DNA from 3 places in the Mycolicibacterium baixiangningiae genome. Region 2 is predicted to be linked to each of the others. Evidence: riboswitches for the same ligand, from Rfam matches in the RefSeq annotation. Region 2 holds a riboswitch; each other region holds the start of a gene.

Region 1 (3,268 bases), 990 kb from region 2:
GACGATCATCTCGATGTGGTGCGGGTTGGCGATACCCAGGCCGGTGCCGATCGGTGAACCCAGCGGCATCACCGCGGCGCACCCGATGTCCTCCAGCCGCCGCGCCAGCACCGGATCGTCGTTGGTGTAGGGCAGCACGGTGAACCCGTCGTCGACGAGTTGTTCAGCGGCACGGACGAGTTCGATCGCATCGGGCAGCAGTGTGCGTTCGTCGGCGATGACCTCGAGCTTCACCCAGTCGGTGCCGAGCGCCTCGCGGCCGAGTTGTGCGGTGAGCACTGCCTCGGCAGCACCGCGACAGCCGGCGGTGTTGGGCAGCGGGCTGATCCCGAGCCGGCTGAGCAACTCCAGCACGCCGGTGCCGGTTTCGGCGTCGACCCGGCGCATCGCGACCGTGGTCAGTTCGGTGCCCGACGCCATCAGCGCCTGTTCGAGCACCGCGAGATTGGCCGCCCCGCCGGTGCCGAGGATGAGGCGGGATCCGAATTCGCGGCCGGCGATCGTGAGTTTCTGGCTAGTGCCCATCCCCCCGGTCGCTTCGCTCCTGCCCCCGAGGCTAGCCACCCTGCACCGCCGTCACGACTTCGACGCGGGCGCCGTCGCGCAGCGGTGTCTCCCACTCGCCCCTCGGCAGCACCGACCAGTCCACCGCCACCGCAATCCCCCTGTCCGGGAACCCCATTCGGGCCACCAGCTGCGCAACGGTGGTCTGCTCGTCGAGCTGGACGTCCTCGTTGTTGACCGTCACATTCATGTCCTGGCTCCCACTGTCGTCTGCAGTTCGGCGGCGATCCGTTCGGCAGTCCACGGCGCGAGCAGGAAACCGTTGCGCCCATGCCCCGCGGCCACCAGTGTGCGCTCGTCGAGTCGCTCGACCAGCGGCAGCCCGTCGGGCGTCATGGGCCGCAGCCCCGCCGCACATTCGGCGAACTCGTACTCGCCCAGTGCCGGCATGACCGTGCACGCGTCGTCGAGCAGGTCGCGCACACCGGATACCGCGGGCGCGGTGTCGCGGCCGTGTTCGTACTGCGTCGCACCGACCACCACCCCGTCGGCGCGCGGCACCAGGTATACCTGCCTGCCGTGCACCCTGGCCCGGATCACCCGGCGCGGGGCGGGCGTACAGCCGCGGCGCCACCGCAGCCGCAGCACCTCACCCTTCACCGGGCGGATGGGCAGCCCCGGCCACAACGCCGGCGCGTCGACGCCGTTGGCCAGCACCCGCAGATCGACGTCGTCCACGAGGGCGAGGTCGGTGACCGGCGGGGCCCACGCCACCCCGAGTCGGGCGCAGTGCGCCTCCAGGGCGTCGACGACGGCACGGTTGTCGACGGCCAATTCGGTGTCGGCCACGAAGCCGTGCCGGATGCCCTGCGCCAACAGTGGTTCGATGTCGCGGGCCGATGCCGTCAGCGTGACCGGATGGCCCTGCGCGGCGAGCCATTCGCCGACGGTCCTGAGGTCGGCGGCGTCGGCACGGTCCACGGCCACCACCAGCGACTCCCGTGCGGTGACCACGTCGGCGGGCAGGCCCTCGAGGAAGCCCTCGTGCCACAGCCGCAGCGAGTCGAGTCCGATGCGCAGCAGTTCGTGTTCTCCCGGCCAGCCCTCGCTGTGCGGGGCGAGCATCCCGCCGGCCACCCACGACGCTCCCTTTTCGGGGCTGCGGTGTACCCGCACCGACCAGCCGTCGAGCGCGGCGCGGCGCGCGACCGACAGGCCGATGACGCCGCCGCCGATGACGGCAAGAGTCCTATCCGCTGGCACGAGCACCTCCCTTCGCCGGCATGACCCGGATCAGGTCCGACGGTAAGGGCCGGAGCATTGGGCCCACTCTCAGTCCCGCTTCCCTGGGACTCCCGTGTCGGCCATCCACCCTACCCGCGCCGAGGCGCTACCGTCGCCCTGTGCCTGAACCCCTCGACCGGCTCGCCTCGGCGGCGCTGTACCTGTGCACCGACGCCCGACGCGAGCGCGGTGACCTGGCCGAATTCGCCGATGCCGCGCTTGCCGGCGGCGTCGACCTGATCCAGTTGCGCGACAAGGGTTCGCCTGGTGAACAGCGGTTCGGTCCACTGGAGGCCCGCGACGAGCTCGCCGCCCTCGAGGTGCTGGGCGATGCCGCGCGCCGCCACGGCGCGCTGCTGGCCGTCAACGACCGCGCGGATATCGCGCTGGCCGCGGGCGCCGACGTCCTGCACCTGGGCCAGGACGATCTGCCGCTGCCGGTGGCCCGCGGCATCATCGGCCCGCGCCCGTTGATCGGGCGGTCCACCCACGACCGCGATCAGGTCCGCGCCGCGGTGGCCGAGGAGGTCGACTACTTCTGTGTCGGACCGTGCTGGCCCACGCCGACGAAGCCGGGGCGGGCGGCGCCGGGTCTGGATCTGGTCCGGGAGGCGGCCGCGCTGAACACCGACAAGCCGTGGTTCGCGATCGGCGGTATCGACGAGGCACGGTTGCCGGAAGTGCTCGCGGCGGGTGCCCGCCGGATCGTCGTGGTGCGCGCGATCACCGCCGCCGGCGATCCGCAGGCCGCCGCTGCGCGCCTGCGGGCGGCACTCACTGCTGGCCGTTGACCAGCAGCGGGATCGTCGCGGTGACCGTCCGAAGGCGCTCCCAGCTGGCGGCGAATCCGGGATGCAGCGGCAGGGAGACGACGTCGTCCTCGGGGACCCAGCGCAGTTCGGCGCTCTCCCGGTTGGGCACGGTGTGCAGCAGGGCCGGCGCATCGGCGATCACGGTGGTGTAGGTCCACGACGGGCCGCCGGAGCCCGCGACTTCGGCGGTCACCACGGTGGTCCGCACGGTCACCTGATCGGCTGAGAGCCCGGCCTCTTCGTGCGCCTCCCGCACCGCGGCCTGCTCCGGTGTCTCGTGGCTGTCGCGCGCACCGCCGGGCAGGCCCCAGGTTCCGCCCTGATGACTCCACGGCGCCCGGTGCTGCAACAGGACGGCCGCCGACCCGTCGGACTGCGGGGCACGCAGCAGCAGACCGGCCGCGCCATGCCGGCCCCAGAAGCGGCCGCCTCCGTCGGAGAACACCCAGCCGTCACCGTCGCCACGCATTCGTACAGGATAGAGCCGCAACATCCTGTGCGGCTGCGCCCGATCGGGCGCGCGCCGTGACAGAACCTCTTAGGATTCTTTTATAGAGTCGGACGGTCGGAAAGTAGCCGGAAAGATGAGGACGGCGCGCACGTGACTGTGGAGTTGGCGCACCCATCGACCGAGCCGCTGGCGTCCCGGTCACCGACCACGCCCGCCC
Region 2 (3,268 bases):
CGAGGGTCGATTTACCTGAACCGTTCGGTCCGCTGACCGTCGTGATGCGGCCCCGGCGGAATTCGAGGTCGAGCCCGCTCTGCAGGGCCGGTCCCGTGCGGTGACCCACCGACAGCTTGGCGGCGGCCAGCAACGGTTCGGCGTGCGCGGGCGGATGGCGATGGACTGTGGGCGCAGGTGCATCCGGAACCCAGATGCCGGAACGGACCAGGTGCGCGCTCTCCCGCTGCACCGTCTGCTCCGGGGTTCCGTCGGCGATGATGTCGCCGTCTTCGCCCACCACGACGACCCGGTCGACGACGGGCAGCCACACCTTCGTGCGGTGTTCGACGATGACGAGGGTGGCGCCGGTCAGGTCGGCGGCGGCGGCGACGGCATCCCGAACCTCGACGACACCGGCCGGATCGAGGTTGGCGGTGGGCTCGTCGAGCAGGATCAGCCCCGGATGCATCGCCAGGACACCGGCCAGCGCGAGACGTTGCTTCTGCCCACCGGACAGGTGCGCGGTGTCCTGGGTGAGCGGCAGGCTCAGCCCCACTGCGCGCAGCGCGTCGTGAACGCGCGGCCATATCGCAGCGCGCGGAACGCGGAAGTTCTCCATGCCGAAGGCGACGTCGTCGCCGACGCGGGAGAGGATCACCTGTGAGTCGGGGTCCTGCAGCACCATCCCGATCCGGGAGCGTCGCTCGGCCGGTCGCGCACCGTCGACGAGCAGACGCCCCGCCTCCCGGCCGTCTTCTGCACCGCCGAGGAGCCCGGCGAGTCCGTGCAGGATCGTGGACTTCCCCGACCCCGACGGTCCGAGTAGCAACACCCGTTGTCCGGGTTCGATGGACAGGTCCAGGTCGCGGACGGCCCAGCCGCGCTGACCGGCGTGCTGCCAGCCCCAACTCTCGGCCGTCACCCCTGCCCCGCGGGCCGGTTGCGCGGCCGGGGTCATTCGGGTTTGCGGCTGAGCATCACCCTGCCCGACGCGAACCGGCTGAGCGCCCCGGTCTTCGCCAGGCCCTTGACCATGAACCAGGAACCGACGCCCGCGATCACGGCGCCGGACACGACGCCTGAGGCCGTGTAGATGGCCTTGAAGGCCGTCGTCGCGTCGGGATACCAGAGGATGACTTCGTTGACGCCCATCGCCAGACCCGCGAACGCCCCGGCGGCGATCGCCACCGGCAGATTCCAGCGGCGGTAGAGGAACAGCGCGAAGATCAGTTCGGCGCCCAGACCCTGCACGAGCCCGAATTCGATGGTCAGGACTCCCCACTGGTTGCCGACGAGCGCCGACACGGTCGCGGCGACCATCTCACCGAATAGGGCTGCACCGGGTTTGCGGATCACCAGCGCCACGAGCACGCCGGCGAACAGCCACCCACCACCGGCCAGCGCCTGAAGGCCTGGGACCACCGCCTCCAGCGGGGCGGTGATCGGGTTTGATGCGATGTTCCAGAAGACGAAGACCAGGCCCGCCGCCACTGCGAGCACGCTCGCGACGACGATGTCGACCACCCGCCACCGCCCCGGGGCGTTGGTCGTGGTGGTGTGATCAGGTGCTGCGGGGTCCGTGATGTGTTGCCGGCCCATGAGGCCTCCTTGAAGTTCGAAATGTGCTGGTACACAGCGGCATTGGCTACGGGCGCGGTGCTGCCCGAGGCGCTGCTATATCAGTGATGTGTCGATGACGGTCTTCATACGCATCTCCCTACGCCGGCATTACCCGGTCAGGTTCGTACGGTCGACGGCGCGTCAGCCGTCCTCTCAGCGCACTCGGTGTGCGCTCCCGTGTGGTTCCGCCTCAAGCTAGCGCAGGGAGTGCGCCGCCGCTACACCGGGGCAGGCGCTATCGCGTGTTTGTCTCGGTCCAGATCAGCCCGGACGCGGTCTCGGTCACCAGGATGTCGGCTGCCGAACGCGGTGCGTGACCGGCGATGTACGTGTCCTCCTGTCGTGCCCACCGCTCCCAGTGCGGACGGAAGGAGTCGCCGTCACGCTGCAACGCCCGCTGCTTGCGGACGTCGTCGGGGGCGTCGACCCAGATACCGAGATCGGCCACCGCGCTGCTGGCGCGGGACAACGCGCCGACCCCCTCGACGATCAGCCGCCGGCCGGGTTCGACGCTGTTCCAGTCGTCGGCGGTACCGGTGGCCCAGTCCCAGCGCCGCCAGCATCCCCGGCGGCCGTCGGCGCGCGGATGTAGCAGTTCCCGGTAAATGTGGTCGATGGCCCAGGCCAGTCCGTCCCACCCGGGGTAGATGTCGTCGAGGCGAACCACCACGCTGGATTCCCATCGCGCGCACAACTGGTCAGCGAGGGTCGACTTGCCCGACCCGGACCGCCCGTCGATCAAAACGGTGGTGGCGCCGGCGGCGGTCAAGCGGCGGACGACGCTCTCTAGTGGCACGCCGGTCTCCATGTCGACGTCGAACGTAGCAGCGCCGATTCGCCGTCGATCCCGGTTCGGGTTCAGCCGTGCGACGGCGACCGGTTCTGCGCGTGATCCTCGGCGATGCCGTCCAATTCGGCGTCGATCTCGTCGAGTTCGAGATGCCTGCGGTCGCGGGCGAACGAAATGGCGATCATCGCGACGACGGTGGTGAGGATCGCGAATACGATGACCATCCAGAGACCGCCGTCTGCCCACAGGACCATGGCGCTGGCCAGCGCCGGGGTGAAACTGGCCAGCAGGATCGACGCCATCTGGTAGCCGATCGAGATCCCGGAATAGCGCACCGCCGTGGGGAACAACTCGCAATACAGGGCGGGCAGCGGTGCGTAGACCATCGCATGTCCCAGGGCGAGGAAGATCGTGACGCCGGCGATGATGCCCCACAGCTGACCGGTGTGCACCAGCGCGAAGATGGGCCACGCCGTGACGACGATGAACGCACCGCCGATGAGGAAGGTCTTCACCCGGCCGATGCGGTCGGAGAGCCGGCCGAACACCGGGATCATGATGATGTTCGCCGTGGCGCCGACCATGGACGCGATCAGACCGTAGGACCGTGGCGCGTCGAGAGTGGTCGTCACGTACGACAGCACGAAAGTGGTGAAGAGGTAGTAGTTTCCGGCTTCGGCGAAGCGGCCGAAGATCGCGATCAGCAACGGCTTCTTGTAGTTGCGGAACAGCACCACGGCGGGCGCCTTGCGCTTCTCCAGTTCCGACTCCATCTTGGCCTTCTCCGTCAGGAATGCCGGGCTTTCGGCGGCCCGGAGACGGATGTACAGGCCGACGAAGGCCAGCACGATGGCCATGAGGAACGGGATGCGCCAA
Region 3 (3,268 bases), 1.0 Mb from region 2:
CCGTAGCGGTCCGACAACCACCCCGAGAGCGGTCCGGCCACCAGGAAGCCGAAGGTCAACGGCAGCATGTAGATCGCGGCCCACAGCGGGGTGGCCTCGAAGTCGTAACCTCGCAGCGGCAGCCAGATGCCCTGCAGCCAGATGATCAGCATGAACTGCAGCCCACCGCGGCCGACCGAGGACATCAGCCCGGCGAGGTTGCCCATGCCGAAGGCGGTGATGCGGAACAGCCGGATGTCGACCAGCGGCTGGTCGACCCGCAGTTCGATGACGCAGAACGCCACCAGTGCCAGCACGTCGAAGGCGATCGCGCCGAGCACCCACGGGTTGCCCCATCCGGTGGGCGAACCGTCGTAGGGCTGGATGCTGTAGGTGATCCCGGTCAGCAGCACGGTCAGGCCGAGGCCGAGCGTCAGCGTGCCCGCCCAGTCCAGCCGGCCCGGGCTGCGCTCACCGAGTTCGCGCAGTGATTTCATCGCCCAGACCGTGCCGAGGATGCCGATCGGGACGCCCACCCAGAAGATCGCCTGCCAGTGCCATTCGGACAGCGCGCCGCCGACCACGAGTCCGAGGAACGACCCTGCAACGGCGGCAACCATGTTGACGCCCAACGCCATCCCGCGCTGATGAGCGGGGAACGCATCGGTGAGGATGGCCGCCGAGGAGGCGATCAGCATGGCCCCGCCGACACCCTGGACCACCCGCCACCCGATCAGCCACCACGCCCCCGCGTCGAGGTCGAAAGGCTGGAACGACAGCGCGATCGCGCACAGCGTGAAGACGACGAAGCCGAGGTTGTAGATGCGGACGCGGCCGAACATGTCGCCCAGTCGTCCGAACAACACCACGAGCACCGCGGTGGCCACCATGTACCCCATCAGCAGCCACAGCAGATAGCTCACGTTGGCCGGCTGCAGTGGGTTGAGCCCGATGCCCCGGAAGATCGCGGGCAGCGAGATCAGCACGATCGAGGAGTTGACCGTCGCCAGCAGCATCCCGAGCGTGGTGTTGGACAGCACCACCCACTTGTAGAGCGGGTGGTCGAGGTCGGTGGCCATCCGGCGGCGGCCGAGTCCTGTTGTCATGTGCAGTCTTCGTTCGTTTCGTATCCGACGCGGAAGCGGCGCGACCCGGGCGCCACAGAACACATATATTAGCTATACAAATAATCGCTCGGCAATTCCTATCTCCTCGCCTCGGCCTCTTGCGCTAGGTTGAGCAACGCACCACCGACCACGCGGGAGCGCGCACCGAGCGTGCTGAGAGGACAACTGGGGTTGTCGACCGTAGGAACCTGACCGGGTAATGCCGGCGTAGGGAGTAACGATGACCGACACGAGGTTCCTTCCCCTGCCCGAACCGGGCCGGACGCCGCTGCGGGTGATGACGATCGCCGGATCGGATTCCGGCGGCGGGGCCGGCATCCAGGCCGACATGCGCACGTTCGCCCTGCTCGGCGTGCACGGCCTGGTGGCGGTCACTGCGGTGACGGTTCAGAACTCGTTGGGTGTCAGAGGTTTTCACGAGATCCCGGTCGACGTCATCGCCGGACAGATCGAGGCGGTGGCCTCCGACATCGGAGTGCAGGCCGCGAAGACCGGCATGCTGGCGTCCTCGGAGATCATCGAGGCCATCGCCGACACCTGGCGGGCGCAGGGGCTTTTTGGTTCGGTGCCGCTGGTGGTCGACCCGGTGTGCGCCTCCATGCACGGCGATCCGCTACTGCACCCCAGCGCGCTGAACGCCCTTCGCACGGAGTTGTTGCCCCTGGCGACATTGGTGACGCCCAACCTCGACGAGGTGCGCCTGCTGGTCGGTATCGACGTCGTGGACGAGACGTCCCAGCGGGCGGCGGTGCAGGCACTGCACGCCCTCGGACCGCAGTGGGCGCTGGTGAAGGGCGGGCATTTGCGGTCGTCCCCGCACAGTCCGGATCTGCTGTTCAACGGCACCGACTTCGTCGAATTCGACGGGCCACGCATCGACACGGTGCACGATCACGGTGCGGGTGACACGCTGGCGGCCGCGGTGGCCAGCGCCCTGGCGAACGGTTACGAGGTCCCCGATGCGGTGGCGTTCGCGAAACGGTGGGTGACCGAGAGCCTGCGCGCGGCCTACCCGCTGGGCGGCGGCCACGGTCCGGTGTCCGCCATGTTCAGGCTGCGTGCCGATGCACCTCGATGACATCGCGGGTATCGCCCATGAACCGGCCGGGGACCCCGCGGGCGTGGTGCTGCTGACGCACGGCGCGGGTGGCAGCAGCGACGCACCGATGCTGGTGAGGATCTGCGACGAGTGGGCGGGCCGGGGCTGGCTGGCGATCCGCTACAACCTGCCCTTCCGGCGCGCGCGGCCCAAGGGGCCACCGCGGCAGGGCGCGGCGGCCACCGATCGGGAGGGTGTGGCCGAGGCGGTGTCTGTCGCCCGCGGCCTGACCGACGGCCCGGTGATCGCCGGTGGTCATTCCTACGGCGGCCGGATGACGTCGATGACTGTCGCGGGTGACGGCGTGGCCGTCGACGTGCTGACCCTGTTCTCCTATCCCCTGCACCCCCCTGGCAAGCCGGAACGCGCCCGCACCGAACACCTGCCCCGCATCGGGGTGCCCACGGTGTTCACCCACGGCACCGCGGATCCGTTCGGCAGCATCGACGAACTCACCGCCGCCGCCGCGCTCGTCGGCGGCCCGACAGAACTCGTCGAGATCACCGGCGCGCGACACGACTTGGGCTCCAAGACACTCGACGTCCCCAAGCTGGCGGTGGACGCAGCGCTGCGGCTGCTGGCCTGACCGGGCTATCGTCTTTCGCATGACGATGCCGCCGGGTCCGCCACCCCCGCCACCCGGCCGGCCCCCGTATGGCGAACCGCCGTACGGCCAGCCGCAGTACGGCCAGCCCGCCTACGGTCAGCCGTACTACCCGCCGCCACCGCCGCAGCCGTACACCGAAATGCCGCCGGCGGGGCCGCCTCCCAAGAAGAACAACAAACTGTGGCTGATCCTGGGCATCGTGGCGCTCGTCGCCGTGGTGGCCGTCATCGCGGTGGTGTTGGTGATCTTCCTGGTGGTGCGTCAGGGGACGGTGACGGCGACGGAGGTGAAGCTGGGTGACTGCCTGTCGGAGATCCCCGACGGCACCCGGGTCATGACCGTGAAGACCGTCAGCTGCGGCGAACCCCACGCCGGCGAGGTGTTCGCGGTCCTGATGATGCCCGACGGTGACTTCCCCGGTGAGGACGCCGTCACCGAGTACGCCAACCGCTGCGG

Evidence for each region. A riboswitch is a leader RNA that binds a small molecule or an ion and turns the genes downstream of it on or off. The one in region 2 is predicted to bind thiamine pyrophosphate.
Region 1: linked by a shared signal. The riboswitch ahead of thiO (glycine oxidase ThiO) and the one ahead of I7X18_RS27955 (ECF transporter S component) in region 2 are both predicted to bind thiamine pyrophosphate.
Region 3: linked by a shared signal. The riboswitch ahead of thiD (bifunctional hydroxymethylpyrimidine kinase/phosphomethylpyrimidine kinase) and the one ahead of I7X18_RS27955 (ECF transporter S component) in region 2 are both predicted to bind thiamine pyrophosphate.

What each region holds. Positions count from the first base shown of each region.
Region 1 is NZ_CP066218.1:692,030-695,297, reverse strand. Features, by position in the region: gene thiG (thiazole synthase) at 1-525, opposite strand, end outside; gene thiS (sulfur carrier protein ThiS) at 557-754, opposite strand; gene thiO (glycine oxidase ThiO) at 751-1,767, opposite strand; TPP riboswitch at 1,758-1,873, opposite strand; gene thiE (thiamine phosphate synthase) at 1,908-2,579, shown strand; gene I7X18_RS03210 (NUDIX hydrolase) at 2,563-3,069, opposite strand; gene glnX (protein kinase G-activating protein GlnX) at 3,202-3,268, shown strand, end outside.
Region 2 is NZ_CP066218.1:5,881,421-5,884,688, reverse strand. Features, by position in the region: gene I7X18_RS27960 (ABC transporter ATP-binding protein) at 1-940, opposite strand, end outside; gene I7X18_RS27955 (ECF transporter S component) at 937-1,581, opposite strand; TPP riboswitch at 1,680-1,791, opposite strand; gene I7X18_RS27950 (nucleoside/nucleotide kinase family protein) at 1,838-2,398, opposite strand; gene I7X18_RS27945 (MFS transporter) at 2,461-3,268, opposite strand, start outside.
Region 3 is NZ_CP066218.1:708,066-711,333, reverse strand. Features, by position in the region: gene I7X18_RS03310 (MFS transporter) at 1-1,085, opposite strand, end outside; TPP riboswitch at 1,228-1,337, shown strand; gene thiD (bifunctional hydroxymethylpyrimidine kinase/phosphomethylpyrimidine kinase) at 1,327-2,184, shown strand; gene I7X18_RS03300 (alpha/beta hydrolase family protein) at 2,171-2,791, shown strand; gene I7X18_RS03295 (septum formation family protein) at 2,811-3,268, shown strand, end outside.